Parafrankia irregularis: one gene and its partner. The protein of the gene in region 1 interacts with the protein of each later gene in a pairwise test. Links are inferred from orthologs where the notes say so. Each region holds a gene or a part of one and is shown in the gene's direction. Other genes may lie near its edges. The genes, in order: AWX74_RS01235 and AWX74_RS26445.

Evidence for each region.
Region 2: the proteins of AWX74_RS01235 (region 1) and AWX74_RS26445 interact in binary tests that used the Escherichia coli proteins (3 or more experiments, as listed by UniProt). The link is inferred for Parafrankia irregularis from one-to-one orthologs.

The regions. Positions count from the first base shown.
Region 1 is NZ_FAOZ01000001.1:289,914-303,463, reverse strand. What follows is about bases 5,409-8,314. They hold AWX74_RS01235 (ABC-F family ATP-binding cassette domain-containing protein), read left to right. Parts: upstream 5,409-6,007; coding sequence 6,008-7,621; downstream 7,622-8,314. Other genes in these bases: AWX74_RS01230 (cation diffusion facilitator family transporter), read left to right, coding at 7,788-8,314; AWX74_RS01240 (HdeD family acid-resistance protein), read right to left, coding at 5,409-5,693. Outside these bases: AWX74_RS01270 (cation:proton antiporter), read left to right, coding at 1-268; add (adenosine deaminase), read right to left, coding at 278-1,468; AWX74_RS01260 (lysophospholipid acyltransferase family protein), read right to left, coding at 1,572-2,294; AWX74_RS01255 (M50 family metallopeptidase), read left to right, coding at 2,592-3,335; AWX74_RS01250 (SOS response-associated peptidase), read left to right, coding at 3,365-4,291; AWX74_RS01245 (tyrosine-protein phosphatase), read left to right, coding at 4,370-5,107; more of AWX74_RS01240, read right to left, coding at 5,139-5,408; more of AWX74_RS01230, read left to right, coding at 8,315-8,753; AWX74_RS01220 (helix-turn-helix domain-containing protein), read left to right, coding at 10,824-11,042; AWX74_RS01215 (enoyl-CoA hydratase/isomerase family protein), read left to right, coding at 11,159-11,809; AWX74_RS01210 (ABC transporter ATP-binding protein), read left to right, coding at 11,843-13,550. UniProt on the Escherichia coli protein: Genetic data indicate it may be involved in ribosome assembly or function.
Region 2 is NZ_FAOZ01000022.1:60,747-75,685, forward strand. What follows is about bases 1,307-5,601. They hold AWX74_RS26445 (multifunctional oxoglutarate decarboxylase/oxoglutarate dehydrogenase thiamine pyrophosphate-binding subunit/dihydrolipoyllysine-residue succinyltransferase subunit), read left to right. Parts: upstream 1,307-1,660; coding sequence 1,661-5,401; downstream 5,402-5,601. In the rest of the region: AWX74_RS26440 (hydantoinase/oxoprolinase family protein), read right to left, coding at 1-1,254; AWX74_RS26450 (DUF6104 family protein), read left to right, coding at 5,696-5,875; AWX74_RS26455 (zinc-binding dehydrogenase), read right to left, coding at 5,924-6,898; AWX74_RS40875 (hypothetical protein), read left to right, coding at 7,196-7,339; AWX74_RS26465 (NAD(P)-dependent malic enzyme), read right to left, coding at 7,513-8,787; AWX74_RS26470 (dTDP-4-dehydrorhamnose 3,5-epimerase family protein), read left to right, coding at 10,008-10,631; AWX74_RS26475 (S24/S26 family peptidase), read right to left, coding at 10,860-11,381; sodN (superoxide dismutase, Ni), read left to right, coding at 11,359-11,757; AWX74_RS26485 (GNAT family N-acetyltransferase), read left to right, coding at 11,926-12,417; AWX74_RS26495 (ATP-binding protein), read left to right, coding at 12,872-13,408; AWX74_RS26500 (RNA polymerase sigma factor SigF), read left to right, coding at 13,405-14,595; AWX74_RS26505 (hypothetical protein), read right to left, coding at 14,633-14,939. UniProt on the Escherichia coli protein: E1 component of the 2-oxoglutarate dehydrogenase (OGDH) complex which catalyzes the decarboxylation of 2-oxoglutarate, the first step in the conversion of 2-oxoglutarate to succinyl-CoA and CO(2).

The DNA.
Region 1 (13,550 bases):
GCGTATCAGCAGGCTCGGGCACTGGGAGGCGCTGTCGCTCGGGGCCGGCCTCAATGCCCGTGGCGTCATCGAGATCGTCGTGGCCGGCACCGGCCTGCGCCTCGGTGTGCTCTCCACGGCCATGTACACGGTCATCGTGCTGGTCGCGATCGTCACGTCGATCATGACGCCGCCCATTCTGCGGGCGACGATGCGCCGGGTCGAGCAGACCGCGCAGGAGCGCCTGCGCGAGCTCGACCTCGTCGGCCAGCCGGCCGGGCTGAGGTGACGGGCCGGCTCAGCGCTCCGTCGGTGCCAGCGTTGTTGGCGCCTCCGCCGCCGGCTGAGCCGACGCCGACGCCGACGCTGACCGAGCTGGTGTGGTCACGGCTGGTGTGGTCACGCCGAGCTCGACGGCGGCGACCGCGAACTCCGCCCGCAGCCGCGCCTTTCCGGGCTCGGGCAGGAACGAGTGCTCGACGGCCGCCGCCGCCAGGTCGAAGACCTGCTGCCGGGTGAGCGAAAGCGAACGCAGGGCGTGCAGGTACTCCTGGCGAAGCGTGGTGTTGAACATGGGCGGGTCGTCGCTGTTCAGGTTGACGTCGAGGCCCTCGGCGATCATCCGCGGCAGCGGATGGGCCGCGTAGCTCGCGACGGCACCGGTGCACAGGTTGGAGGTGGGGGAGACCTCCAGCGGGATGTGGTGTCGGCGCAGGTGCTCCACGAGCGCGGGGTCATCGAGGGCACTGGTGCCGTGCCCGATCCGCTCCGCGTGCAGGAACTCCAGGGCGTCCCAGATCGTGCGCGCACCGGTCGTCTCGCCCGCGTGCGGGATGCAGTGCAGGCCCGCGTCCCGGGCCGCGGTGAACACCGGGCCGAACTGGGGGCGCCCGACGCCGACCTCGGGCCCGCCCAGGCCGAGCGCGATCACACCTTCCCCGCCGTGCTCGAGGGCGAGCTCCAGCGTGCGTTCGCCGGAGTGCACGTTGTCGGTTCCCGGCAGACCGGGAATATCGGTGATCCAGCGGACCTGGATGCCGGTCTCCCGCTCGGCGTCGAGGCGCCCCGCCTCCACCCCGGCGAACACCGCCGCCGGATCGACACCACGCTGGACGTGCAGCCAGGGGGTGAAGGTGATCTCCGCATAGCGGACCCGCTGCTCGGCCAGGCCGAGCGCGGTCTCGCGCGCGAGCAGGCGGAAGTCCTCCTCGTCCCGCAGCACCTGGACGGCGGCCAGGTAGACCTCGATGAAATGGTCGAAGTCGCGGAACCGGTAGAAGGCCCGCAGGGCGTCCAGATCGGTCGGCAGATGGTCGACGTCGTGCCTGCGGGCAAGCCGGAGCAGCGTGCCGGGCCGCATCGACCCCTCGAGGTGGACGTGCAGCTCGACCTTGGGCAGCGTGTCGACGAACTGCTCGTCCGTGATCTGCCCGATGGCTCCTTGACCTCGCACCTCGCGGTCCTGTTCCGCTGGGCCAGGCCGGTCCATCACGTGGTCCGCCACGGTGTTCTCCGCTCCGTCGATAGCCGTTCCGAGGCTTCAGTCAACCTGCCGCCGGCCGGTGGTGAGGCAACCGGTCCGGACGACGGCGCTATGGCGTCGGCGGCGTCGGCGGCTCCGGCGCGGATCCGCCGAGATGAGCGGGAAGCCACCAGGGTGATTCGCCGGGGGGCGGCGCGGGATAGCGGCGTTGCGCGTCGTCGAGGATCTCCGCCATCGTCAGCTGCAACAGCTCGGTTCCCGCCCGGGAGTCCCGCAGCTCCGAGGCCGGAACGGGCTTGCCCACGGTGATGGAGACGGGTGTCCCGACCGCGGCGCGCAGGTTGCGGGGCCGCCCCTTGGTCAGGATCCGCTGGCTGCCCCACAGCACCAGCGGGATGACGGGTACGTCGGCCTCGGCGGCCATCCGGGCCGCGCCGGACTTGAACGGCGCCAGGCAGTAGCTCGGACTGATCGTGGCCTCCGGGAACACGCCGACCAACTCGCCGGCGCCAAGGGCACGCACCGCCTCCCGCAGCGACCCCGCACCGGCCGACCGGTCGACCGGAATGTGATGCATGCCTCGCATCAGTGGCCCGCTCACCCGGTGATCGAAGACCTGCTTCTTCGCCATGAACCGGACCAGCCGCCGCTGCGACCGCCAGAAGGGCACGCCGGCAAGGGCGAAGTCCAGGTACGACACATGGTTGATCAGTACGACCGCTCCGCCGTCCGCCGGCACGTGCTCCTCACCACGGACGTCCAGCCGCAGCCGCAACGCGCGGAAGAGCCCGAGCGCCGTGTGGATGACCGGTCGATACACGTATTCAGCCATTGCCCGGGTTCCTCCCCATTTGGCCCATCTGGGTGCCTCGCCGGCCCGCCCCGTGCCGTCGCCCCAGCGCGGGAAGCGCTGGCCTGATGCGTGCTCTGACAGTCCCCCTCGCGCGCCGAAGGGTACCTGCTGTCGGGAACACGACGCCCCGTCGCGGATGCGGGGAGCACCGCACTCTGGGGGCGGAACCCGCCATGCGCGATTATCGGGAGGACGTACGCCGAACCGCCGCCGGTCCGACCGGGTGTGTTCCCGGCCGCGGCGTGATGGCGTGGTCGCGGCAGTGCGGTCGCGCCGGTGCGGCGACGAGGTCGCGCCGGTGCGGCAACGAGGAGAGGAGCAGCCACGTCCGACCTGCTCAGCCGGAGTTTCGGGGCACAGCCGGCACCCGCGCACTGGATCCTCGTCGTCACCGGCATCGCCGCGCTGCTGACGGTGGCGAGTGACCGCCTCTGGCCGAGGGCCCGACACGTGGTCACGATCGCGCACGAGGGCGGTCACGCACTCGTCGCGGTGGCCACCGGTCGCCGCCTCGCCGGAGTGCGCCTGCATTCCGACACCTCGGGAGTCACGGTCTCCTCCGGCCGGCCGACCGGTCCGGGTGTGGTCCTCACCGTGGCCGCCGGGTACACGGCCCCGTCCTTGCTCGGGCTGGGCGCGGCGGGCCTGCTCGCCACCGGTCGGGTCAGCCTGCTGCTCCAGGTCATCGTCGCCCTGCTGCTGGTGCTGCTGGTGGTCGTCCGCAACGGGTTCGGAGTCGCGACCGTGCTTGTCAGCACCGGCGTCGTGCTCGGGGTCTCCTGGTTCGCCACGGACGACGTCCAGGCGGGCTTCGCCGCGTACGCCACCTGGTTCCTGCTGCTGGGGGCGCTGCGGCCGATCGTCGAGGTGCAGCGCCAGCGGCGGCGCCGTCGGGCGCGGGACTCCGATCCCGATCAGCTGGCCCGCCTGACCGGCCTGCCGGGGACCTTCTGGGTCGGTGTCTTCGGTGTGCTGTCGCTGGGTTGCCTGGCGGGTGCCGCGGCGGCGCTCGTCGTCTGAACGTCGTAGGTGGCTGCGAGACTGGGCCCATGTGCGGGAGGTACACCCAGACGCTCAGCGCGGACGATCTCGCGGCGGCCATGTCGGCGGTGGACGAGACGCACGGCGCGCTCCGCGAGAGCTACAACGTCGCACCGACGACAGCGATGCCGATCGTGATGGCATCCGCGCGGCCCGCCGGAGCCGACAGATCCGCTGCCGGAGCCGACAGTGCGCAGGTCCAGGCCGCCGCCGACCCGGGTCGGGTGCTTCGCCTGGCCACCTGGGGGCTGGAGCCGCGGTGGGGGAACACCCGGCAGTCCGGCAACCGCATGATCAATGCTCGGGCCGAGACCGTGGCGTCCAGGCCCGCGTTCCGTTCGGCGTTCGCCGCCAGGCGGTGTCTCGTCCCCGCCACCGGTTTCTACGAGTGGCAGCGGGTCGCCGGGAAGCGCCGCGGTCAGCCCTACTACGTCCATCCCGCCGGGCATCCGGGTGCGGATGGCCTGTTCGCCTTCGCTGGTATCTACGAGAGCGGATGGCATCACGGCAAACCGCTGGCGACGTTCGCGATCATCACGACAGAGGCGGCCACGGGCCTGGAGTTCCTCCATGACCGGTCTCCGGTCGTCGTGCCACGCTCCGCCTGGTCGCGGTGGATCGATCCGGAGGTGCGAGACCGCGCCGACCTCGCCGGTGTCCTGCGCCCCGTACCGGCCGGGGTCTTCGCCGCCCACCCTGTCTCGTCCGCGGTCGGCAGCGTCCGCAACGACTCGCCTCACCTGATCGACCCGGTCGTGCTGGCGGAGGAGGGCGAGTCCACCGGCATCGCGGCGACTGCCCTTGACGGCATCGGCGACACCGGGGGCATCAACGACATCGACGGCCGGGCCACCATGAGCCGCATCGACGGCATGCCCGCGCATGAGGGCACCCTTTTCGACGAGGATGGTGCGAGGCCGCACGTGCCGCGCTGACGGATGACGGGTTCGTCAGATCGATGCTCGTTCGAGGTGTTCTGACCGTGCGACGCCGGGTTTTCGGGAGGACTGTGCATGGGAACGGAAGAGGCGCCCAGGGAAGCGCTGGCCAACCTGCGCGATGTCGGCGGCATGACGACCGCGGCCGGGCAGGTCCTTCGGGCCGGGGTGCTCTACCGCAGCGACATGCCGCGGGTGGGCGATGAGCGGCCCGCGGTCACCTTCACCTGGCCGCCGCCGACCGTCGTCGACCTGCGGTCCGCGGTCGAGCGGGGGAGCTCCCCGCACCCGTTGTCCCTGCTCGGTTCCGAGGTGCACATCAAGCCGCTGCTGGGCGAGGAGACCGGCCGGGCCAGCAGCTCGCTCGGCCCGGACGTGCTCGCGGGCGGCCTGCGCGCGCTCTACAACACGATCCTCGACATCGCGGCGCCCCGGCTGGTGGAGATCGTGGACCTGGCGGCCGAGGCACCCGGCCCGCTGCTGGTGCACTGCGCGGCCGGCAAGGACCGCACCGGGATCGTGACCGCGCTGCTGCTGCGCCTTGCCGGAGTCGGCCACGAGCAGGTGATCGCCGACTACCTGGCGACCGGCGCCAACATGCCGGGGGTGCTGCGGCGGCTCAAGGGCCATTCGCTCCTGCCCGGGGCACGGTCGGGGCCGACGGCCCGCGCGGTGACCGAGGTCTCCCAGGAGGCCGTCGAGCACGTGCTCGGGGTCATCGACGGGGTGCCTGGCGGGCCCGAGGCGTGGCTGCTCGAGCGGGGCGGCAGCCAGGACTCCATCGCCCTGTGGCGCAAGCGCATCCTGGACTGAGCCCAGACCCCGCCGGTCAGGTCGCAGCTGATCAGGGCCGTAGCGCGAGCCCGACCAGCACCTCGGTCACCCCGGTGACGACGAGCTGGATCCCGAACAGGACAGCCAGCACCGAGACCGTCGCAGCCGGCCAGGCGACCGCCAGGATCCCGAGGACCACGGCGAGGCAGGCGACCAGCAGGCTCCGGCGGCGCCCGGCGCCGCGGCCGGCATCCGAGTGCCTGCTCGCCAGGATCAGCAGCGCTCGGATCACTCCCGCGACGATCAGCACGGCTCCGACGACGATCGCGATGACATGCAGGGTCACATGCGGCCAGAGCAGGAGCACCACACCGGCGGCGGCGGTGAGCACCCCGTAGAGGATGGCTGTTCCGCCGTGCTCGGCGCGCACGGCCGACACGATCTCGGCGATGCCGGACACGAGCAGGGCCACCCCGGCGAGCACCGCCAGCCCCCCGGCGGTGCTGAAGGGGTTGGCGATCAGCAGCACCCCCAGGACGGTGACGGCGACTCCTAGAACCACCAGGCTCGACCACAGCGAGCTCGGTCGCTGGGTCTGCCGCTGCTGCCGGTACGTCGTCGTCATTGTGTCCTCCTGTATCCACCGGCATCGGCTGTCACGGGTGACGGCCGGGCCCACGACCTGGGAAGGGCGTACCCGGGACGGATCGGCGCTGCACGTTTTTGGCCGCGCTCACAGGTTGGCCGTTCCGGACGCCCGCGGTACCCGCGCCCGCGGCCCGTACCCTGGAGGACATGACCTCTGCCGCGTCGTGACGCGGGCGTCCCCGATACGGCGTCCCTAGATACCCGGTGCCGCGGTGGCTATCCCGCTGACACCTGCCTGCACGTGACATCTGCTGCACGCACGAATCCGATGTACGAAAGAGGCCGACTCGCATGATCATCGTGTCCGAGCTCGAGCTCCGCGCCGGAGCCCGAACACTGATCGAGCCGGTTTCCTTCCGGGTACAGGCCGGTGATCGCATCGGGCTCGTGGGTCGCAACGGAGCCGGTAAGACGACGCTGCTGAAGACGCTGGCGGGAGAGAACCTCCCGTTCGCCGGCAAGGTCGACATCCGCGGCGAGCTCGGCTATCTGCCGCAGGACCCGCGCACCGGCGACCTCGCCGACACCGCGAGGGACAGGGTGCTCGCCGCCCGCGGGCTGGACGTGATCCTGCGCGAGATGGAGAAGCTCCACGTCGAGATGGCGGAGCTGGTCGACGAGTCCGCCCGTGACGCCGCGGTCCGCCGCTACGGCCGGCTGGAGGAGCGCTTCGGCACCCTCGGTGGCTATGCGGCCGAGGCGGAGGCGGCCCGGATCTGTTCGTCGCTCGGCCTGCCGGACCGTGTGCTCGGCCAGCAGATCGGGACGCTCTCCGGTGGGCAGCGGCGCCGGGTCGAACTGGCCCGCATCCTCTTCGCCGGGTCGGGCAACTCCGACGCGACACTGCTGCTGGACGAGCCCACCAACCACCTCGACGCGGACTCGATCACCTGGCTGCGGGACTTCCTGCGCGCCCACAGCGGCGGGCTCATCGTGATCAGCCACGATGTGGACCTGCTCGACAAGAGCGTGAACAAGGTCTTCCACCTCGACGCGAACCGTGCGGCCCTCGACGTCTACAACGTCGCCTGGAAGACCTACCTCACCCAGCGTGAGCAGGACGAGCGCCGGCGCCGGCGGGAGCGGGCCAACGCCGAGAAGAAGATCGACTCGCTGCGGGCGCAGGCGGACAAGATGCGGGCGAAGGCGACCAAGGCGCGCGCCGCACACCAGATGGACCGCCGCGCCGAGCGGCTGGCCGCCGGACTGGCGGAGGTCCGGGTGTCCGACCGGGTCGCCAAGCTCCGCTTCCCCGACCCGGCTGCCTGCGGGCGCACGCCGCTCACGGCGACCGGCCTGTCGAAGTCGTACGGCTCGCTGGAGGTCTTCACCGGCGTCGACCTGGCGATCGACCGCGGGACGAGGGTCGTGGTTCTCGGCCTGAACGGCGCGGGCAAGACCACGCTGCTGCGGATGCTCGCCGGCCAGGAGCCGCCCGACGCCGGTGAGGTGCACCCGGGGCACGGCCTGCGGCTGGGCTACTACGCCCAGGAGCACGAGACGCTGGACACCTCCCGTTCCGTGCTCGACAACATGCGGGCGGCCGCACCCACATCCTCCGATGTCGAGCTGCGCCGAATCCTGGGCGCGTTCCTGTTCAGCGGCGACACGGTCGAGCAACTCGCCGAGACGCTCTCCGGAGGGGAGAAGACGCGGCTGGCGCTCGCCGGCCTGGTGTGCAGCTCGGCGAACGTGCTGCTGCTGGACGAGCCGACCAACAACCTCGACCCGGCCTCGCGGGACGAGGTCCTCAGCGCGCTGCGCACCTACCGCGGCGCGGTCGTCCTGGTCACCCACGACCCGGGAGCGGTCGAGGCGCTGAGCCCCGACAAGGTCCTCATGCTGCCGGACGGTGTCGAGGACACCTGGTCGCCCGACCTGGCCGACCTCGTCACCCTGGCCTGATCGCGGCGCATCCGCATCCGACGAGACCCGGCGGTCACCGAACCATCGGTGCCCCCGGGTACCCGGCGGCGCGTTCGTGGGGGCGTCTTGACAGACTGGGCGATCAGTCCGGTGTCTGCGGAGCGCACGGACGAACCAGGCAACGTGACTATGAAAGCGGGGGCGTGTGAGCGCGGAAGGTGGCACCAGGGCCGTCGTGGCGGCGCTGCTCGCGAATCTGGGCATCGCGGTGGCGAAGTTCGTGGCGTTTCTCTTCACCAGGTCGTCCTCGATGCTCGCCGAGTCGATTCACTCCGTCGCGGACTCCAGTAACCAGGCACTGTTGCTGATCGGGCAGCGGCGGGCAGCTCAGCCGGCCGACGAGGAGCACCCCTTCGGCTACGGGCGGTCCCGCTACATCGCCGGGTTCCTGGTCGGCATCGTGCTTTTCAGCGTCGGTGGCCTGTTCTCCGTCTACGAGGGCATCGAGAAGCTGCGCCACCCCCATGAGCTGGAAAGCGGGCTCGTCGCCGTTGTCGTCCTCGGGATCGCGATCGTGCTGGAGAGCTTCTCCTTCCGGACCGCGATCAAGGAGTCGCGCCACGTCAAGGGCGACATGTCCTGGTGGGGCTTCGTTCGGGAGGCGCGCTCACCCGAGCTGCCCGTCGTGCTGCTCGAGGATCTCGCCGCGTTGTGCGGCCTGGTGTTCGCGCTCGCCGGGGTCGGCCTGACGCTCCTGCTCGACGAGCCGATCTGGGATGCCGTGGGCACGGTCGCCATCGGCGTGCTGCTGCTGGTCGTCGCGGTGATCGTCGCGATGGAGACCTACGGCATGCTCGTCGGTGAGGCCGCCACACCGCAGACGGTGGAGGCGATCCGGCACGCGCTCGCCGCCACGCCCGCGGTCACCACCGTGATCCACATGAGGACGCTGCACCTCGGCCCCGACGAGCTGCTGGTCGCGGCCAAGATCGGGCTTGACCCCGACCTGACGACGGCCCAGGTCGCCGCGACGATCGACGATGCCGAAGCCCGTCTGCGGGCGGTGGTGCCCATCGCCCGTCGGGTCTACCTCGAGCCCGACATCCCCCGCGAGCCGGCGGTCGAGCCCCCCGCTTCCGAGGTGGTCGCGTCGCCGGAGCCCAGCGCCTGACGCCTGGCACCCGACCCGGACACCCGACCCAGACACCCGGTGCCCGGGTCTTCAGCTGTCCCGGCGTTCAGGTGGCCCGCGGTGCCTGGCACTCGGGTGCTCTGACCTCCGCAGCCTCAGCCGCTGCTGAGCAGCACCCGCAGAGCCACGGCACCGAGGGCGCCGGCGCCGATCAGCAGCAGTGGGAGATCACCGGCACGCACGGTGTCACCGGGTCCGTCCGGGCGTGGCCGGGGTGCCAGCGCGGCGACCGCAAGCCAGGGCGCCAGCGGCAGCCAGGTGTGCTCCACCCCGCCCCAGGCGAGTCCCGCGCAGAGACCGAACAACGCGGCCGCGCCGGCCCCGACCAGAAAAGGCCAGCCCGGGGTGAGCCGGATGCGGCGCAGGGCGCGGATCACCACCGGCCCGCCGGCGAGCAGCACCACGACGACGTCCAGGGCCAGCCAGGCCAGTGCGGTGCCGAGGCCGACGTCCGCCCGGGCCTGGGCCAGGCCGTCCGGCCAGGAGAAGCCCCACGCGAAGTACAGCCAGAAGGGCAGCAGTGCACCAAGCCCCGTGAAGACGTTCATGAGCGGCCGGCGCCGGACGAAGTACGCCGCCGCGACGCCCACGCCGAGCCAGACGGCCCCGTAGTCGAACAGGCTGGTGACGCCCAGTAGCAGGCCGGACAGCAGGGCCCACAGCAGCCTCCAGCGCCGGCCCTGCTCGCATCCCACCACGCCGACGGCCAGGGCCGCCGCGGCGGGCAGGACGGTGACCGCGCGCGGTGAGGCCGCCGCCCACAATGCCCACGGTGTCAGAACCAGCACGGGTACCGCCCGGCGGGCCGCCGTCTCGTGGCACAGCGACCGCACCGCGACCGCGATCAGTGGCACGCTCGCCGCGGCCAGCGCCGTGAGGACCAGCCCGAGTGCTACGCCGCCGCCGCCCGGTGCGGCGCCGAGTCCGAGCCGGCCAAGCGCCCAGACCAGCAGCACCGGCCCAGGCGGCTGCCTGGCCACCTGCTCCGCCGAGGGCATGCCGGCCGCCGGCGCCGCGGGCCTGGCGGAGCCGTCCGCGGCCGTGGACGGCGACCCGTCGAGGAGCGGGGTCGTCCAGTGCGCGAGATAGGCGAGTGGATCGTCGTCGACGGCGTCCGCGACAGCAAGGTAGGCCGTCGGCGGGCGAAGGCCGCTGGACAGGTCGGGGCCGGCCGCGGTGGCGAGCGCGGCGCTCCAGAGCAGGGAGCCGACGAAGCCGAGGAGGAGCAGGACAGGCCAGCGAACGCGGGTGCTCCGACGGGCGAGGGCCAGGGTGATGCTGGCCACCAGCACCGGCAGGAGCACGGACGGCCCCAGCCGGGGGGTTCGCCAGACCAGCGGGAACGACGTCGCCTCGAGCAGGTCGGCCCGGCGCAGGAGGGCGGCCAGCAGCAGGCCGGCGGCCGCGGTGGCGCACCAGAACCCGAGGTCGACGGCCTGGGCCCGGATCACCGGTCGAGCCAGGGAGCTGCGCCGCCCGAGGTGACCGCCACCGGATCGTTGCGGCACGTCGAGGTCGGTCATGCTCATGAGGTCCCACTTCTCGGGCTCGGGCTCGGGCTTGGGGCTGCACCCCGGTCACCCTTCGCGCCTGCGCCTGGGTGCTGCGCGCGATCTTCGGCGGGTGAGCCGGAGATCGGGGGCTCCGGTGGGGATGCCGTCCGCGCCGGCCGGCCGTTGACCATGCATGCACGGTAACCAGTCTTTGCGGGCCGTGGATCCGCGCGGGCGAGCCAATGCGGATGTACTGTCGGTAACGATGTTGGGCGCGTCGCTCGGCAGCCTGTGTCGGGTACGGCTCCGGGATCCCGGGCCTGGTCCGGTCCAGGCAACGGATTAGGTAACGGATCCGGTTGTCGAGCGTCGGTTTGCAGGTCAGGGGGCCTCGCTGTCGGGTGAGGGCATGGTCCGCGTCCTGGCACGGACTGGTGCGAGCCTGACCTGGCGACTGCCCAACCGCGTGTGATGGATCACACGGGCTTCGAGTGGCGCGGACACCGAAGCTGGGTGAAGATCGGTTCGCAGATCATCGAACACGGAGGGGGCCACATTGGCCGAGCTTAGGAAAGGAACCCGGATCACCGGGGCGGAGCGAGACAAGCTCGCTGCCGAACTTCGGAAGAAGTACGAGTCCGGACAGAGCATTCGTCTGCTCGCGGAGTCGTCGGGTCGTTCGTACGGGTTTGTCCACCGCATCCTGTCTGAATCCGGCACGACGCTGCGCGGACGTGGTGGCGCGACTCGGGGTACCAAGAAGAAAAGCTCCTGACCATGAGCGTGCCTGTCGCCGCCGTGTCTGCTGCGGCGGCGACCAGGCTGGTCACGGTCACGTCCGGTCCCTGCGCCTCGCTTACGGTCAGTAGCGGGACGCCGGGTGGAGCGGGTGTGAACGCCTCCGTTCCGGGCGTGGCCGCGGCAATGGACGACGCGCTGCGCGATCTGCGGGGCGACATCCGTGTCGTGGTCGTTCGCGGGCTTGCGCGACTCCCACAGCTGCCCGCACCGCAGACCGGTTCCGGTACCGCCGCCGGCTCCAGCTTCGACCGTTCGTTCGACCGGTGGTCGCGGGTGGTACGCCGGCTTTCGGAGCGCCCGGACCGGGTCAGCGTGGCCGTCCTCGCAGGCCAGGTCTCAGGCGTGGGCCTCGCCCTCGCGCTGGCCTGCGACCTGCGGGTGATGGCGCAGGACTCGGCACTGCGGTTCACGGATTCCGGTCACGGCCGCGTCCCCGCCCTGGGCGTGGCCCGGGCCCTGCTGGGCTCGATCGGCTACTCCCGCGCCCTGCACCTCTGCCTGACCGGGCAGCCTGTGTCAGCGCACGAGGCCGCGGGTCTCGGTCTCGCGGCCGTCGTCGTGCCCGGCGATCGGCTCGATGCCGAGGTCGGCCGGCTGGTCGACCGCGTACTCGCGGTGCCGCGCGACGCCGCGACGGAACTGAAGGCGCTGCTGGCCGGCGCCCGCCACGACGCCGATGCCGACGCCGACACGGCGGCCCTTGCACGCCTGCTCGCCGCGGAAGCGGGGAATGTCGGCTAGCCGGTTGCGCGTTCGGGTCTCGTCGGAGGTCTGATGAGAACAGCTGCCGGCGACAACTGGTCCGTCCTGCGGTCCTACCAGCGTGATCGCTCCGTCGCCCGGGCCCGGCTGCGGCCCGGGACCATACGGCGTATCGGCGGGTTCGCCCGACCACATCGGCGGCAGCTCGCGGGCTTCGGCGTCCTCATCCTGATCGGCGCGGCGACCGGAGCCGTCACCCCACTGCTGCTCAAGGCGATCATCGATGACGGTGTCGTGCCCGGCCGGGCGGGGGTCGTTCAGACGCTCGCCGCCGTCGTCGCCGCCCTCGCGGTCGTCGAGGCGCTGCTCGCGCTGGCCCAGCGCTGGTTCAGCGCGCGAATCGGCGAGGGCCTGATCTACGAGCTGCGCTCCGCGGTCTTCGAGCACGTGCAGCGCCAGCCGCTCGCGTTCTTCACCCGTACCCAGACGGGGGCGCTGATCACCAGGCTCAACAACGACGTTCTCGGGGCTCAGGCGGCCTTCACGAACACACTCTCCGCCGTGCTCTCCAACGTCGCGTCGTTGGTCTTCGTACTGGCGGCGATGCTCAGCCTGTCCTGGCAGATCACGGTGGTCGCGCTCGTGCTGCTGCCGGTGTTCGTCGTCCCGGCGCGGATGCTCGCACCCCGGCTGGCCGCGCTGACCCGGGAGAGCTACGGGCTGAACGCGGACATGAACACGATGATGACGGAGCACTTCAACGTCGGTGGCGCCCTGCTGACGAAGCTTCACGGCGATCCCGCCCGGGAGGCCGCGACCTTCCGGCGGCGCGCGAGCCGGGTCCGTGACATCGGCGTCACCAAGGCCATGTACGGGCGGATCTTCTTCGTCTGCCTCACGCTGGTGGCCTCGCTCGCGACGGCGATCGTCTATGGCGTGGGCGGGACCCTCGCGGCGCGGGGAGGCCTGGAGGTCGGCACGATCGTCGCGCTGACGGCCTACCTGGCGCGTCTGTACGGCCCGCTGACCCAGCTCTCCAACGTGCACGTGGACGTGATGACGGCGCTGGTGTCCTTCGAGCGGGTCTTCGAGGTCCTCGACCTGCCCCCGGCCATCGCGGACGCGGAGAACGCCGTCGACCTGCCCGCAGGGCCGCTGTCCGTCGAGTTCGACCAGGTCGGCTTCCGGTATCCGGCTCCGGGAGAGGTGTCGCTTGCCTCGCTGGCCGCGACCACGGCGCTCGACGACGAGGTTCCCGAACCGGTGCTGCACGGCATCACGTTTCGGGTCACCCCCGGTGAGCTGGTCGCGCTCGTCGGCCCGTCAGGCGCGGGCAAGACGACCATCAGCCATCTTGTCGGACGGATCTACGACGCCACCGAGGGCACCGTCCGGGTGGGGGGTGTCGACGTCCGCGATGCCACCGGGAGATCGCTGCGGGCCAGGATCGGCGTCGTCACCCAGGACGCGCATCTGTTCCACGACTCCATCCGGGCGAACCTGCTGTTCGCGCGGCCGGAAGCCAGCGAGGAGCAGATGTGGGACGCCCTGGACGCGGCCCACATCGGCGAGTCGGTCCGGGCTCTGCCGGCTGGACTGGAGACGGTCGTCGGTGATCGTGGTTACCGGCTGTCGGGCGGTGAGAAACAGCGGCTCGCCATCGCGCGCCTGCTGCTCGCCGGCCCTTCGGTCGTCGTGCTCGACGAGGCCACCGCGCACCTCGACAGCGAGTCGGAGGCGGCCGTCCAGCGTGCGTTGAGCGCGGCGCTGGTCGGACGGA
Region 2 (14,939 bases), on another replicon or contig:
GAGCCCGCTCAGCACCGCCTCGGCCGCCGCCCGGGAGAGCGTGACCTCGCCGCCGAGCCCGGCACCGTCGGCGAGGTAGCCCAGGTAGAGGTCGGCGTCGGTGACCGTAGGCAGGGTGCCGCCGCGCCCGTAGCAGGCCGGGCCGGGGTCGGCTCCCGCCGAACGCGGGCCGACCCGCAGGGCGCCACCGGCGTCCGCCCAGGCGATCGAGCCGCCGCCCGCGCTGACCGAGTGGACGTCCACCGTGGGCAGCATGATCGGCACCCCGGCGAGCACCGACTCGGACGTGGTGAGCGCCCGCCCGCCGAGCACGGGCGCGACATCGGTGGACGTCCCGCCCATGTCAAAGGTGAGCAGGTCACGGACCCCGGACAGGCCGGCGACGTAGGCGGCGCCGACGACGCCCCCGGCCGGGCCGGACAGCACACAGCGGGCGGCGTGCCCGGCCGCCTCGGCGAGCTCGGTGACACCGCCCGACGACTGCATGATCATGGGGACGGTGAGCGACTGCCGCGCGCAGCGGTGTTCCAGGCGCCGCAGATAGGTGGAGAGTCCGGGGGTCAGATAGGCGTCGGCGACAGCGGTGGTGAAGCGCTCGTATTCGCGGAACACCGGCAGCACCTCGCTGGAGGCGACCACCGTGATGCCCGGCAGCCGCTGCCGCAGCGCCGTGGCGACGGCCTGTTCATGGGCCGGGAAGGCGAAGGAGAACAGCAGGCAGACGGCGACGGCCGCGAGGTCGGGGATGGCCGCCACCTCCTCGACGACCCGGGCGACGTCGTCGTCGCGCAGCGGCTCGATCACGCCGTGCGGCCCGCACCTCTCGGCGACGGTGAAGCGCAGCTCGCGCGGGACGAGGCTGGGCGGGCGGTCCCTGGTCAGGTCGTAGAGGGACGGCCTGTTCTGCCGGCCGATCTCGATCACGTCCCGGAAGCCCCGGGTGGTCACCAGCGCGGTGCGGGCCCCGGCGCGTTCCAGCAGCGTGTTGGTGGCCACCGTGGTGCCGTGGGCGAAGGTGCCGACCTGTGCCGGGGCCAGGCCGGCCGCGGCCACCGCGGCCAGCACCGCGTCGGACGGGTCGGTGGGAACGGAGGGAACCTTGGCGAACCGCACGCCACCGTCCGGATCCACCGCCACCAGGTCGGTGAAGGTGCCGCCGACATCCACTCCGAGCCGGACCCGCTCGCCGGACGGCTCCTGCTGATCGGGCACTCGGCCTCCTGCTTCCCTGACTTCCGACGGCGTCCCTGACATGCTGGCGCCCTGGCCGGCCGGTGGCAGCTCCGGCCACCCAGAGCACCGACTACCCAGAGCAACAACGCGAAGCGGTACCGGGCGGCCGGTAAGGCTGAGCCGGCACCAGGTACGAAACCACCATTTGGGTCTTCATGTGACCTCGCGCGCAGAGCCGGCGGCCGGCGGGGAACCGCGCGGAAAACCCGCCTTTGCCAGCGGCACAGTCGAGATCGCTATCGGCCCGGGCCAGTGGATCGTGGCGCCGACAGGAGGCGATCAGCCCTGACACAACGGGACGAATGTGACGCGACGCCGGGGAGGGCAGCTTCGGGGTGTCCGTCCACAGCGGGTAACCTGAGCAGACGGTAGCGAAGGGCCTGCGAACAGGCTGAGATGTACACCGTGGATAGAGGCGATTGGCTCCGTGACAGCACCGACGGTACCCGCGTCAGAACCTGACTTCGGCCCTAACGAGTGGCTGGTCTTCGAGATCTACCAGCAGTATCTCGAGGACCCGGAGAGCGTCTCCCCCGAATGGCGCGAGTTCCTCTCCGACTACCGCCCCGCGAACCCGGCTGCCGGGAACGCGCAGGCGAGCGGTGCCACCGCCCCCAGTCCCGCGTCAACGCCGACGCCTTCGACCCCCTCCGCTCCGGCTGCCACCGCGAGCGTGGCACCGGTCACGGCCCCGGCGCCAGCGGTCCCGGCGGCTCCCGCGCCGGCGGCCCCGGCCGCGGCGCCCGCCGCCGCGAGCGCGAAGCCGGCTTCCGCGCCGGCCAAGCCCGCGACCCCGGTCGCGGCCGGGGAGCGCACCCCGTTGCGCGGCGCGTCCGCCCGGGTGGTCTCCAACATGGAGACCTCGCTACACGTCCCGACCGCGACGTCCGTGCGTGCGGTGCCGGCGAAGCTGCTGGCCGACAACCGCATCGTCATCAACCGGCACCTGGCCCGGTCCAGCGGCGGGAAGATCTCCTTCACCCATGTGATCGGCTACGCCATGGTGAAGGCCCTGATCGACCACCCGGCGATGAACGCGTCCTATGCCGAGATCGACGGCAAGCCGACGCTCGTTCAGCCGGAGCACATCAACCTCGGCCTCGCGATCGACCTGGTCACGCCCAAGGGGCGCCAGCTCGTCGTCGCCGCGGTGAAGAAGGCCGAGACCCTCGACTTCAGCCAGTTCTGGCTGGCGTATGAGGACCTCGTCCGCCGGGCCCGCACCAACAAGCTGACCATGGACGACTTCACCGGCGTCACGATCAGCCTGACCAACCCCGGCGGCATCGGGACGGTGCACTCCGTCCCGCGCCTCATGGAGGGCCAGGGCACGATCATCGGCGTCGGTGCCATGGAGTACCCGGCCGAGTTCCAGGGCGCCTCCGAGCAGACCCTGACGAAGCTCGCGATCTCCAAGATCATGACGCTGACCAGCACCTACGACCACCGGATCATCCAGGGCGCGCAGTCCGGCGAGTACCTGCGGCGCATCCACGAGCTGCTGCTGGGCGCCGACGGGTTCTACGACGAGATCTTCGCGTCGCTGCGTGTCCCCTACGTGCCGATCCGCTGGCTGCCCGACATCTCCGCCCACCACGAGGGCGACCTCGACCACGGCGCCCGGGTGATGGAGCTCATCCACGCCTACCGGGTGCGTGGTCACCTGATGGCCGACACGAACCCGCTCGAGTTCGCCATCCGCAGCCATCCCGACCTGGACATCATCGGCCACGGCCTGACCCTGTGGGACCTCGACCGCGAGTTCGCGGTGGGTGGCTTCGCCGGGCAGCGCACGATGCGGCTGCGGGACATCCTCGGCGTCCTGCGTGACTCCTACTGCCGCCGGGTCGGCATCGAGTACATGCACATCCAGGAGCCGGAGGAGCGCACCTGGATCCAGGCCCGCGTCGAGCGCTCCGCGGAGCGGCCCGACCCGGCCGAGCAGCTGTACGTGCTGGAGCGCCTCGGTGCCGCCGAGGCCTTCGAGTCGTTCCTGCAGACCAAGTACGTCGGCCAGCGCCGGTTCTCGCTGGAGGGCGCCGAGTCGACGATCCCGCTGCTGGACGAGATCCTCGGCCGGGCGGCGGAGGCCACACTCGACGAGGTCGTCATCGGCATGGCGCACCGCGGGCGGCTCAACGTGCTCGCGAACATCGTCGGCAAGTCGTACCGGCAGATCTTCGACGAGTTCGAGGGCTACGTCGACCCGCAGACCGCGCACGGCTCGGGTGACGTCAAGTACCACCTGGGTGCCGACGGCGTCTACACCGACCAGGAGGGGCGCACCGTCCCCGTCTCGGTGGTCGCCAACCCGTCGCACCTCGAGGCCGTCGACGGCGTCCTCGAAGGTGTCGCCCGCGCGAAGCAGGACGTCCTGGACAAGGGCTTCGAGGGCTTCACCGTGCTGCCGGTGCTGATCCACGGTGACGCCGCGTTCGCCGGCCAGGGTGTGGTCGCCGAGACGCTGAACCTCTCCCAGCTGCGCGGCTACCGCACCGGTGGCACCGTGCACGTGGTCATCAACAACCAGGTCGGCTTCACCACGTCACCGACGTCCAGCCGCTCCTCGGTCTACGCGACCGACGTGGCGCGCATGGTGCAGGCGCCGATCTTCCACGTCAACGGGGACGACCCGGAGGCGTGCGTCCGGGTGGCGGCGCTGGCGTTCGCCTACCGGCAGGAGTTCAACAAGGACGTCGTCATCGACCTGGTCTGCTACCGCCGGCGGGGTCACAACGAGATGGACGAGCCGTCCTTCACCCAGCCGCTGATGTACGACACGATCGCCTCCAAGCGGTCGGTGCGCAAGGTCTACACCGAGGCCCTGATCGGCCGTGGGGACATCACCCGCGACGAGGCCGAGCTGGCGATGAAGAGCTACCGGGCCGAGCTGGAGAAGGCGTTCGCCGAGACCAGGGAGACCACGACCCGGCCCACGCCGCAGCCGCGGATCGTCACCACCCCGGCCGAGGCCGCCGCAGCCGCCGCGGTCACCACCGCGGTGCCGCTGGAGATCGTCAAGAAGGTCGTCGACACCCAGGTCAACCTGCCGGACGGCTTCGTCATGCACCCGCGCCTGCGGCCGCAGATCGAACGCCGCCCGCAGATGGTCGAGACCGGGGCCATCGACTGGGCGCTCGCCGAGATGATCGCGTTCGGCAGCCTGCTGCTGGGCGGCACCTCGGTGCGGCTCACCGGCCAGGACAGCCGCCGCGGCACCTTCGGGCAGCGGCACTCCGTGCTGGTCGACCGCTACACCGCGGAGGACCACACACCGCTGCGCACCCTGCGCAACGACGACGGCTCCCGGGTCGGCACCTTCTACACCTACGACTCGCTGCTCTCCGAGTTCGCCGCGATGGGCTTCGAGTACGGCTACTCGGTGGCCCGGGACGACACCCTGGTGCTGTGGGAGGCGCAGTTCGGCGACTTCGCCAACGGCGCACAGTCGATCATCGACGAGTTCATCTCGGCCGGTGAGGCGAAGTGGGGCCAGCGTTCCTCGCTGACCCTGCTGCTGCCGCACGGGTACGAGGGCCAGGGGCCGGACCACTCCTCGGCCCGTATCGAGCGGTTCCTCTCGCTGTGCGCCGACGGCAACATGACCGTCTCCGCACCGTCCAGCCCGGCCAGCTACTTCCACCTGCTGCGCCGGCAGGCGCTGTCACCGGTGCGCCGGCCGCTGATCGTCTTCACGCCGAAGTCGATGCTGCGGCTGAAGGCCGCCGCCTGCACCGTCGAGGAGCTCACCGGCGGCGCCTGGCAGCCGATCATCGACGACGCCTCGGTCAGCGACCCGGCCAGCGTGCGGCGGGTGCTGCTGTCGGCCGGCAAGGTCTACTACGACCTCGCCGCCGCCAAGGAGAAGCGCAACGACGCCCAGCGCTTCGCCCTGCTGCGCGTCGAGCAGCTCTACCCGACCCCCGGGCCGGAGCTCGCCGCGCTGCTGAGCCGGTACCCGAACCTGACCGACCTCGTCTGGGTCCAGGAGGAGCCGGCGAACCAGGGTGCCTACCCGCACATGGCGCTGAACCTGCCCGAGTCGCTGCCCGAGGGCCTGCGGCTGCGGCGGGTCTCGCGGCGGGCCTCGGCCGCCCCGGCCTCCGGCTCGTCCCGGGTGCACGAGCGGGAGCAGGCAGCTCTCGTCGAGGCGGCCTTCAGCGACTGACGCCTGACCGTGCCACTGCGGCCGCCTGGCGCCAGGCGGCCGCAGTGCACGATCGGCGCGGCTCCGACCCGCCAGCCTGCTGCGGCCGCAGCACCTGAGCCGGTCCGCGGCAGGCGACCGGGCGGCTACATAGCAGCAAGCGTACGCACAGCGACGCATAGCAGGACACGCGACGACAGCGACCCAAGCCGGCGGTGGGCCGGGCCCTGACTGCCACGGGCCCGGCCCACCGCCGGATCTCGTTTCGCGACCTTGCACGCCTGCGCGACTCGTACGACCCGATACCGTCCAGGCATGTACTTCACCGACCGTGGCATCGAGGAGCTCGCCAACCGGCGCGGCGAGGAGTCGGTGTCCTTCGAATGGCTCGCGGACGCGCTGCGCACCTTCGTCGACCTGCACCCACAGTTCGAGGACGCCGTCGAACAGCTCGCGACCTGGCTCGCCCGGCCCGACGACGACCCCGACCTCTAGCGCCGCACCCGCGCGGCGCCCGCCGCACCGCGCCCCGGAGAACCCGGACTAGACGGTGAGGACGAGCTTGCCGAACACCTCACCCTGGGCGAGACGTTCGAACGAGGCTCGCGCGTCCGCGAGCGGGCGGACATCGTCGACCAGCGGGCGGGTGCCGGTTCGGTCCAGGAGGCTCACCAGGTCGGCCAGCTCGCCGCGGGTACCCATCGTCGAGCCGACAACCGAGAGCTGGAGAAAGAAGATCCGGTTCAGCTCCGCCGGCGGGTTCGGCCCGCTGGTCGCCCCGGAGCAGACGATCCGGCCGCCCGGGCGCAGCGAACGCACCGAATGCGACCAGGTGGCGGCACCGACCGTCTCGATCACCGCGTCGACGCGGGCCGGCAGGCGCTCCCCCGTCGCGACCGCGAGGTCGGCGCCGAGATCGAGCGCACGGCGACGCTTCGCCTCGTCCCGCGAGGTGACGAAGACGGTATGCCCGACCGCCTTACCGATCATCAGGGCCGCCGTCGCCACCCCGCCGCCGGCCCCCTGGACCAGGATCGTGCCACCGCCGCTCGCGGGCAGGCCCGAGCGGCTGACCACCATGCGGTAGGCGGTCAGCCAGGCGGTCGGCAGGCAGGCCGCCTCCTCCCACGACAGCGACGCCGGTTTCGGGACGAGATTCGCCCGTGGGACGGCCACCTGCTCGGCCAGTGTTCCCGGATGCAGCTCGGAAAGCAGCGTCCGGGACGGGTCCAGGGTCTCGTCGCCACCGCCCCGGGCCGGGTCGCCGATGACCGCGTGGACGATGACCTCCGCACCGTCGGCGCTGACCCCGGCGGCATCGCAGCCCAGGATCATCGGCAGCCGCTCGGCGGGCAGGCCGACACCGCGCAGGCTGAAAAGATCGTGATGGTTGAGCGCGGCGGCCCGCACCGAGACCGTGGTCCAGCCCTCCGGGACCACCGGCGCGGGCTGATCACCGACGCGCAGGCCTGAGAGCGGGTCGTCCGGGTTGATCGCGACTGCGGCAGCGGCAAGCACGAGCCCGACCCTATTGCGCCGGTGACGCCTGGCGCTCGGACGCTCCGTGCCCTCTCGGTGCCTCGGAGTTCGTCCGGGTTCGGGTGGCTTCAACCCGCACCCGACGAGCCTCCGCGCAACCCGGCGGCCCATGACCGCACGATCCAAAGGCCCCGGCCGTCGCGCCGACCCCGCGGATGTGTTGAACTCAGTCCCGTGGCAACACAGGGAGGAACGCCGGCTGCGGTCGGCCGTGACGGGGGCGGTCGCCGATTCGGCTGGCGTCGGCATCGGCCGGTGCCGGCCCCCGAGCCGCCGATGACACTCGCGACCGACGGCGACCCGATCATCATCGTCCCGTCGGCGGATTTTGTGTGCTGCTCCTACAAGGGCTGCGGCGCGCTGCGTCCACTGGCCGAGGTGAACGAGAACCGGCCCTGTCTGGGCTGCGGCCGGGTCTGACCGTTCCAGACAGGCTCCCGGGGGCCCTCTCGGCTGGGCCCTGTGGGCCGGCCAGCGGCCCCGGCAGGAGCCTGCGAGCAGGCGCCCTGGGGCAGGGGCCTGGGAGTTGGCCGGAGACGACGATGGCCGCCGAGGGTGGGAAACCCTCGGCGGCCATCCTCAGGTTCGCCTGGTCAGCGGCGCGCGACTCCGTCGGCACGGGCCGCTTCGGCCACCGCCGCCGAGACGGCGGGGGCGACCCGCGCGTCGAAGACGCTCGGGATGATGTGGTCCTCGCTGAGCTCGTCAGCGATCACGTCGGCGAGCGCCCGGGCGGCCGCCAGCTTCATGCCCTCGGTGACCCGGCTCGCGCGGACATCCAGCGCACCGCGGAACACACCGGGGAACGCCAGGACGTTGTTGATCTGGTTGGGGTAGTCGCTGCGACCGGTCGCGACGATGCGGGCGTACTTGTGCGCGACCTCGGGGTCGATCTCGGGGTCGGGGTTCGCCATCGCGAAGATGATCGCCTCCGGCGCCATGGTCGCCACGACCTCCTCGGGCACCTTGCCGGCGGAGAGGCCGAGGTAGACGTCCGCGCCGGCGAGGGCCTCGTTGATCGAGCCCTGCTTGCCGGCCTTGTTCGTGTCCGCGGCGAGCGCGGCCTTGATCGGCGTCAGGCCATCGCGGCCGGCGTAGATCATGCCGCGGCTGTCGCCGACGGCGATGTCACCGATCCCCGCCGCGAGCAGGATGCGGGTCACGGCGATCCCGGCGGCGCCCGCCCCCGACACCACGGCCCGCAGGTCCGAGAGGTTCCGGCCGGTGAGCCGCGCGGCGTTCTCCAGCGCGGCGAGCGCCACGATCGCGGTGCCGTGCTGGTCGTCATGGAAGACGGGGATGTCGACACGCTCCTGGAGCAGCGCCTCGATCTCGAAGCAGCGCGGCGCCGAGATGTCCTCCAGGTTGACACCGCCGAAGCCCGGCGCGAGCCTCGCGACGGTGGCGACGATCTCCTCGACGTCGGTGCAGTCGAGGCAGATCGGCACCGCGTCCACGCCGCCGAAGTGCTTGAACAGCGCGGCCTTGCCCTCCATGACCGGCAGCGCCGCGGCGGGCCCGATGTCGCCGAGGCCGAGCACCGCGGTTCCGTCGGTCACAACGGCGACCGTGTTGGCACGCCAGGTGTAATCGTCAGCCAGTGCCGGCGCCTCGGCGATCGCCATGCACACCCTGGCCACGCCCGGCGTGTAGGCGAGGGAGAGGTCTTCACGGTTGTTCAGCGGCGCGGTCAGGCCGATCCCGATCTTTCCGCCCCGGTGCAGCGCGAAGGCGGGATCGTCGTCGGAGGGGCGCGGGCTCGGCCCGTCGAAGCCCGGCGACACTGCCGGCGACTGCGGCGAGGCCGCGCCCTGGACCGGGGCGGCGATGGACTGGTCGAGGGTCGTGTTGTCGGTCGTTGCGGTCACGAAAGGGGCTCCTCGGACAAGCCACGGCGGTACCGTCCGGCGAACGGTGTCACTGCCCGGACGTGGCTAGGACGTTCCCGGGACCCCGGCGAAGATCACGCGTTCGCGGGGCGGCGGGCCTTGCGCTGTCGCCTCGGCGTGTGAGGCGGCTGGTTGTGCCACATGTCTGCGGCGGGGGTGGCCCGGCGCAGCTTCCAATATGGCACGTGCAGCGCCCCGAGCCCGGCTGTCTGGTTCGCCACTGACCGGCCGCGGATGTCTCCTGCGCGAAACCGACAGACGGGAACCGAGGCCACCGACGTAGCGTGCTCGTGACATGACTGTGCTTGTAGGCGTCTCGGGCGGCACGCGACACCGTCGCGCGCCGCGGCGACAGGCCGCCCGGCGACGGTACCTGTCGCCCATCCGACTCGATTCGGGCCGGTCACGAGCGTCACAACCGCCACCGGTCCGGCACACCCGGCGCGGTGGCGGCGCTGCCGCCGGCCTTCTCGGCGCCGCCGCGAGCATCGTCCGGCGGGCCGGGGAACACGTCGTCTGATCACGATGGAACCGTGAGACGGACATCACGGCGCAGGTCACGAATCACCTCATGCCCAGAACCAATCGCGATGTCCGGGACCGGACGCGACGCCAGGAACCAGCGGCGATGCCCGGAACCGGTCGTGGCTGCGCCAGCACCGGGTTCTGGAGGCCACTCCGCCAGGTCCCGGAGGCCACCACACCAGATTCCGGAGGCCACCACACCGGCCGGCAACCGACCGGGTCGCCGGAGGAGACCGCGCCGCGGCCGCACGCCTTCCCGTCGCCAGACCTCCCGCCACCCATGTCAGCCGGGTTTCCCAATCGGGCCGAAAGCCCGGGCGCATCGGCGGGGCTGATTCCGGTGCGTTTCCTGCTTGTTTCCCGTCGAGATCAGCCCAATGATCACGGGTTCGCGACACACGCAGCACAGATGAATCGTGAGACGATTCACGCTCGCACAAATGTTGTTCGTCCGTGGATTGGTGGAGTGCGGGAGGCGACACAAAGGGGATCCAGGAACAGGTCCAGTGTCAACACCGTAACCCCCCGTACGGCACGGCGACATATTTCGGGAGATCCCCGACAACCCGCGGTCGAGATGATAACCAAAGGTGTCATCTCGTTCACCCAGAGCACGCATTCCCGGACGAGCCTCACGAGGAATCAGCGAGCTAAACCTAGTAGCGTATGTTCTCGTGGAGGTCACCGAGCTGCCGATAGCCGATACCTGGTTGTTCACCCCGCGCAAGCACTCCGACCCTCGCGGGACATTCCTCGAATGGTTCCGCACCGACACGCTGGAATCAGTGGCCGGGCACCGTCTCGAACTCGCCCAGGCGAACGCGAGCGTCAGCCGCGCGGGAACTCTGCGCGGAGTGCACTATGCCCAGGTGCCACCCAGCCAGGCAAAATACGTGACCTGCGTGAGTGGTCGCGTTCTGGACTGTGTGGTCGACATACGGCTCGGCTCGCCGACCTTCGGCGCGCACGCGGCCGTCATCCTCGACGACGTCGACCGCCGCGGGCTGTACATCGCGGAAGGCCTGGGGCATGCCTTCATGGCCCTCACCGACAACGCGGTGATCACCTATCTGTGCTCGGCCCCCTACACGCCGGCCCGTGAGTACGGGATCAACCCGCTCGACCCCGACCTCGACCTCCCCTGGCCACCTGACATCACGCCGCTGCTGTCCGAGAAGGACGTCGCGGCGCCGAGCCTGTCGCAGGCCGCCGCCGCCGGGATCCTTCCCGACTACGCCGACTGCAGGGCCTTCTACGAATCGCTGCGCCCGCTCGGCAGCGGCATCGGCCGCGGCTGAACCAGCCGCACGCCCGGCCGGCAGGCCACCTCCGCGGCCCCGGAACAGCCCCGACGGCTCCGACCTGCCCCACCACCGGCAGCCCCGCGCAACGGCCGAGGCCGCGCTCCGGCGTGGCCGCGCGACGTACGACTGTGGCCGTACGAAGACAGGGGCCGTACGAGGACAGGGGCCGTACGAGGACAGGGGCCGTACGAGGACAGGGGCCGTACGAGGACAGGGGCCGTTTCAGGGCGCGGGCCGCACGCGGCGTCGACGCAGCGGACGTGGCCGCGGCCAGTACCGGGCGACCACCCGGCCCAGGATGTCGGTGGCCGCGACCATGCCGAACGTCGCGCTGTCGGTTCCGACCCCCACGTTGTCCGAACGCAGCCACCAGGAACCGTCCGGGTCCGCGAACTCGGCCCGTTTGATTCCGAGTCCTCGTTCCGGCAGCCGGGCGACCACCACGTCTCCCGGCCTGGGTGGCGCTCCCCACAACACGAGGCACGCATCGCCATCGCGCAGTGTCGGACGCATGGACTCGCCGCGAACGGACACCGCCCGCGGAGAAATGCTCGGCCTCACAGGGGTAGGTTGCCAGAAGGCGGAAAACCGGGCCCGCGAGCTGCACATCCGCGGCCCGGATCCCGCGATCGCACCCACCCGGGCCGGCCTGTCCCGCCGTACGCAGGACACGGCCGCCCTGGGGCGACCTGAGACCCGAGGCGTAAGGAGAGGAAGCGGAATGAGCCTGCTCAAGCCCGCCATCAGCGTCAACGCCCACTGCGACCTGCCCTGCGGCGTCTACGACCCCGCGCAGGCGAAGGTCGAGGCCCAGTCGGTCAAGGCCATCCAGGAGAAGTACCAGGGCAACACCGACCCCGAGTTCCGGGCCCGCGCGCTGGCCATCAAGGAGGAGCGCGCGGAGCTCGTCAAGCACCACCTCTGGGTGCTCTGGACCGACTACTTCAAGCCGAACCACATCGAGAAGTACCCGCAGCTGCACGAACTGTTCTGGAAGGCCACGAAGGCCGCCGGTGCCGCCGGCGCGAAGGGCTCGGTCGACCCGGCCCAGGGCCAGCAGCTCCTGGACCTGATCGACGAGATCTCGACGATCTTCTGGGAGACGAAGGCCGCCGCCTGACGGTCACCCGACCAGCACGACGGACGTCCCCGCCGGAGGCGCACAGCGCCACCTGGTGGGGACGTCCCACGTCAGGGCCCTTCCGCGGACCTCGCCCACCCGCCCGGCGCCGTGCCTGCCACCGGCCGCCGCCACCTGACGCCACCTGACGCCACCTTCGGAGCCGACATGATCAGAGCAGCGCAGCGCGCGGACGTCGCCGCCGTTCTGGCCCTCGTCCATGGCCTCGCCGCCTATGAGCGGGAACCGGACGCCGTGTCGATGACCGACGAAGATCTCGCCACCGCGTTGTTCGGCGACCCGCCCGCGGCGTACTGCCTGGTCGCCCTCGACGCCGGCACGGTCGTCGGGTGCGCGCTGTGGCACCCGACCTTCTCGACCTGGACCGGCAAGGCCGGCATGTACCTGATCGACCTGTTCATACGGCCCGAGCATCGCCGCCATGGGCACGGCCGGGCCCTGCTCGCGGAACTGGCCCAGCTCTGCGTCCAACACGGGTACCAGCGCCTCGAATGGGCTGTGCTGGACTGGAACACCCCCGCGCACGCCTTCTACCGGTCGGTGGGGGCGGCACCCACCTCCGAGTGGACCACCTGGCGCCTGGATGCCACCGCGATCAACGCGCTGGCCGGCCCGCGCCAGTCCCCCGATATCGGCTGACGTGCCCTTTCGCCGGCCGAGCCGGTCTCATCCCGGGCTCGCACCCGTATCGCCCCGGCTGGCCGCCATCCACGCTGACCTGTCAGCCGGCCGGCATCCGGCCGAGCCGCGCGATGAATTCCCAGTTGACCGAGTATGAATCGGCCATCCGCGACCAGTCGGACCCCGGGCGGCGCGTTCTGATCACCCGACCTGCGACACCCCAGGGAGGCTGGGTACGGTGGTGAACCACGGGAGGCCGCGCCAGACGTTCCTCCCGGGCAGAACCATCAGCAGGACCATCATCGGAGTACCGCCCCGCGGAACGGGGCATGGGTCAGCACCGGAGTGTCGTCCGGAAACGGACACGGCGCCCCGGATGACATGACTGGTCGCGGCGACGGCGCCCGGCACGACGACATACATCATCGACGAGGACCTTCCTCGCACGACCCGGGCTCTTGGGGGTAGGAACGTGAATCCGACGCCTTCTACCGGCGGCGCGGAGAACTCCGGCGGCATCTCGGGCGAAGCCACCCACGAGGGCGGCCCGCACGACGTCGTCCAGCTCACCCTGCCCGCCGCGAGCGCCTATCTGACCGTCCTGCGGACGGCCACGGCGTCCCTCGCGGCCCGCTTGGACTTCACTCTCGACGACATCGAGGATCTTCGTATCGCGGTGGACGAGGCCTGCGCACTGCTGCTCGTCTCCGCTGTTCCCGGTTCGTCGCTGGAATGCAGATTCGCCCTGGAACCTGGCGTTATGAAGGTCCTGGTCACAGTCGAAAGCCTGGACGGCGAGCCGCCGTCCCGGGAGACGTTCGCCTGGACGGTCCTGACCGCGCTGGCCGGTGACGTCTCCAGCTCGACGGGCCCGGGTTCCCGGGTCAGCATTGCCCTTCAGAAGCGTCGCGGCGTCCGGGCCGACCTGGGTGAGCCCCCGGCCGGGCACGTACGCGGCTCAGGCGCGGCCTCCGCAGCGGCCCTCGGCGACACGGTAGGCACGTTGTGACTTCAGCCGGCAGAACACCCACCACACCTCGATCAGCGCCCGCGGGCCACGCGGGCGGCCTCGACTCCGCGGGCGCGGGCGACCCCGTCACCGCGATCAGCCAGCGCAGCGCCGACGACGTCGCCGGCGTGACCGCGCTGTCCGGGGCCGGAACCGACCACGGCGGCCTCGGCCACGCCGAGCCAACCGTCGGCCCGCGCTCCGAGCGCGGGTCCGCGGCAGGCGGGCAACCCGCCTCGGCCGCATCGACGGCCTCGGCCCTGGGCGAGCAGGCCAATCCGGACGATGCCGTCGACGCGGCCGGGCCAGCCGGCCCGGGCGGGTCGGACGAGCCGGGTTCAGCCCGGTCGGATGCCGAACCGGGTTCGGGCACGGACTCGGACACGGATCCGGATGGAGCCGACAGCTCCGAGCGGTCCGGCAGCACCTCGCCGGACCGGGTCCGGGCCCGCCTCCTGTTCGCCCGCCTGGTCTCCCTGCCCGAGGGCGACCCCGAGCGGGCGGCGCTGCGCGACCAGCTCGTCCGCATGCACCTTCCGCTGGTCGAATACCTCGCTCGTCGGTTCCGAAACCGCGGCGAGCCGCTCGACGACCTGGTGCAGGTCGCGACGATCGGCCTCATCAAGTCGGTGGACCGGTTCGATCCGGAGCGTGGCGTCGAGTTCTCGACCTACGCGACACCGACGATCGTCGGTGAGATCAAGCGGCACTTCCGGGACAAGGGCTGGGCCATCCGGGTTCCGCGCCGGCTCCAGGAGCTGAAGCTCTCGCTGACGAAGGCGACCTCCGAGCTGTCCCAGTCGCTCGGACGGTCGCCGACCGTCAGCGAGATCGCCCGCCATCTGGAGATGACCGAGGAGGAGGTGCTCGAGGGCCTGGAGTCCGCGAACGCCTACTCCGCGGTCTCGCTCGACGCCCCGGACTCCGGCGACGACGAGGCCCCGGCTGTCGCCGACACCCTCGGGGTGCAGGACGAGTCCCTGGAGGGCGTGGAGTACCGCGAGTCCCTCAAGCCACTCCTGGAGAAGCTGCCGCCGCGCGAGAAGCGCATCCTGCTGCTCCGCTTCTTCGGCAACATGACGCAGTCGCAGATCGCGAACGAGCTCGGGATCTCGCAGATGCACGTGTCCCGGCTGCTTGCCCGCACCCTGGCCCAGCTGCGCCGCGGGCTGCTGGAAGACGGCTGATCCTCGGGCGCCGGCCGACCCCCGGGCCCGGGTCGGCTCAGGTCGACGTCCGCCTGGGCGCCCGCTGGCCACCATCGGGCTGATGAGCGGCCGGCTGATCGGCGTCATCGCCCGACCGGAAGTACCCGCCGCCAAGCCCCAGGGCGATGACGATGGTGATCGGCACCGCCACCAGCGGCACGCCGTAGCCGTACAGGCCGCCCTGGAGCAGCCCCCAGGCAACAGGAAGACACAGGATCTGGGTCACGAGAGCCGGGGTCCTGAACCCCTCCCGGCCTCGGAACACTCCCCACGTGACGAGACCCAGGCAGGCCGCGCCCACCAGCGCCAGCAGCCCGCCGGTC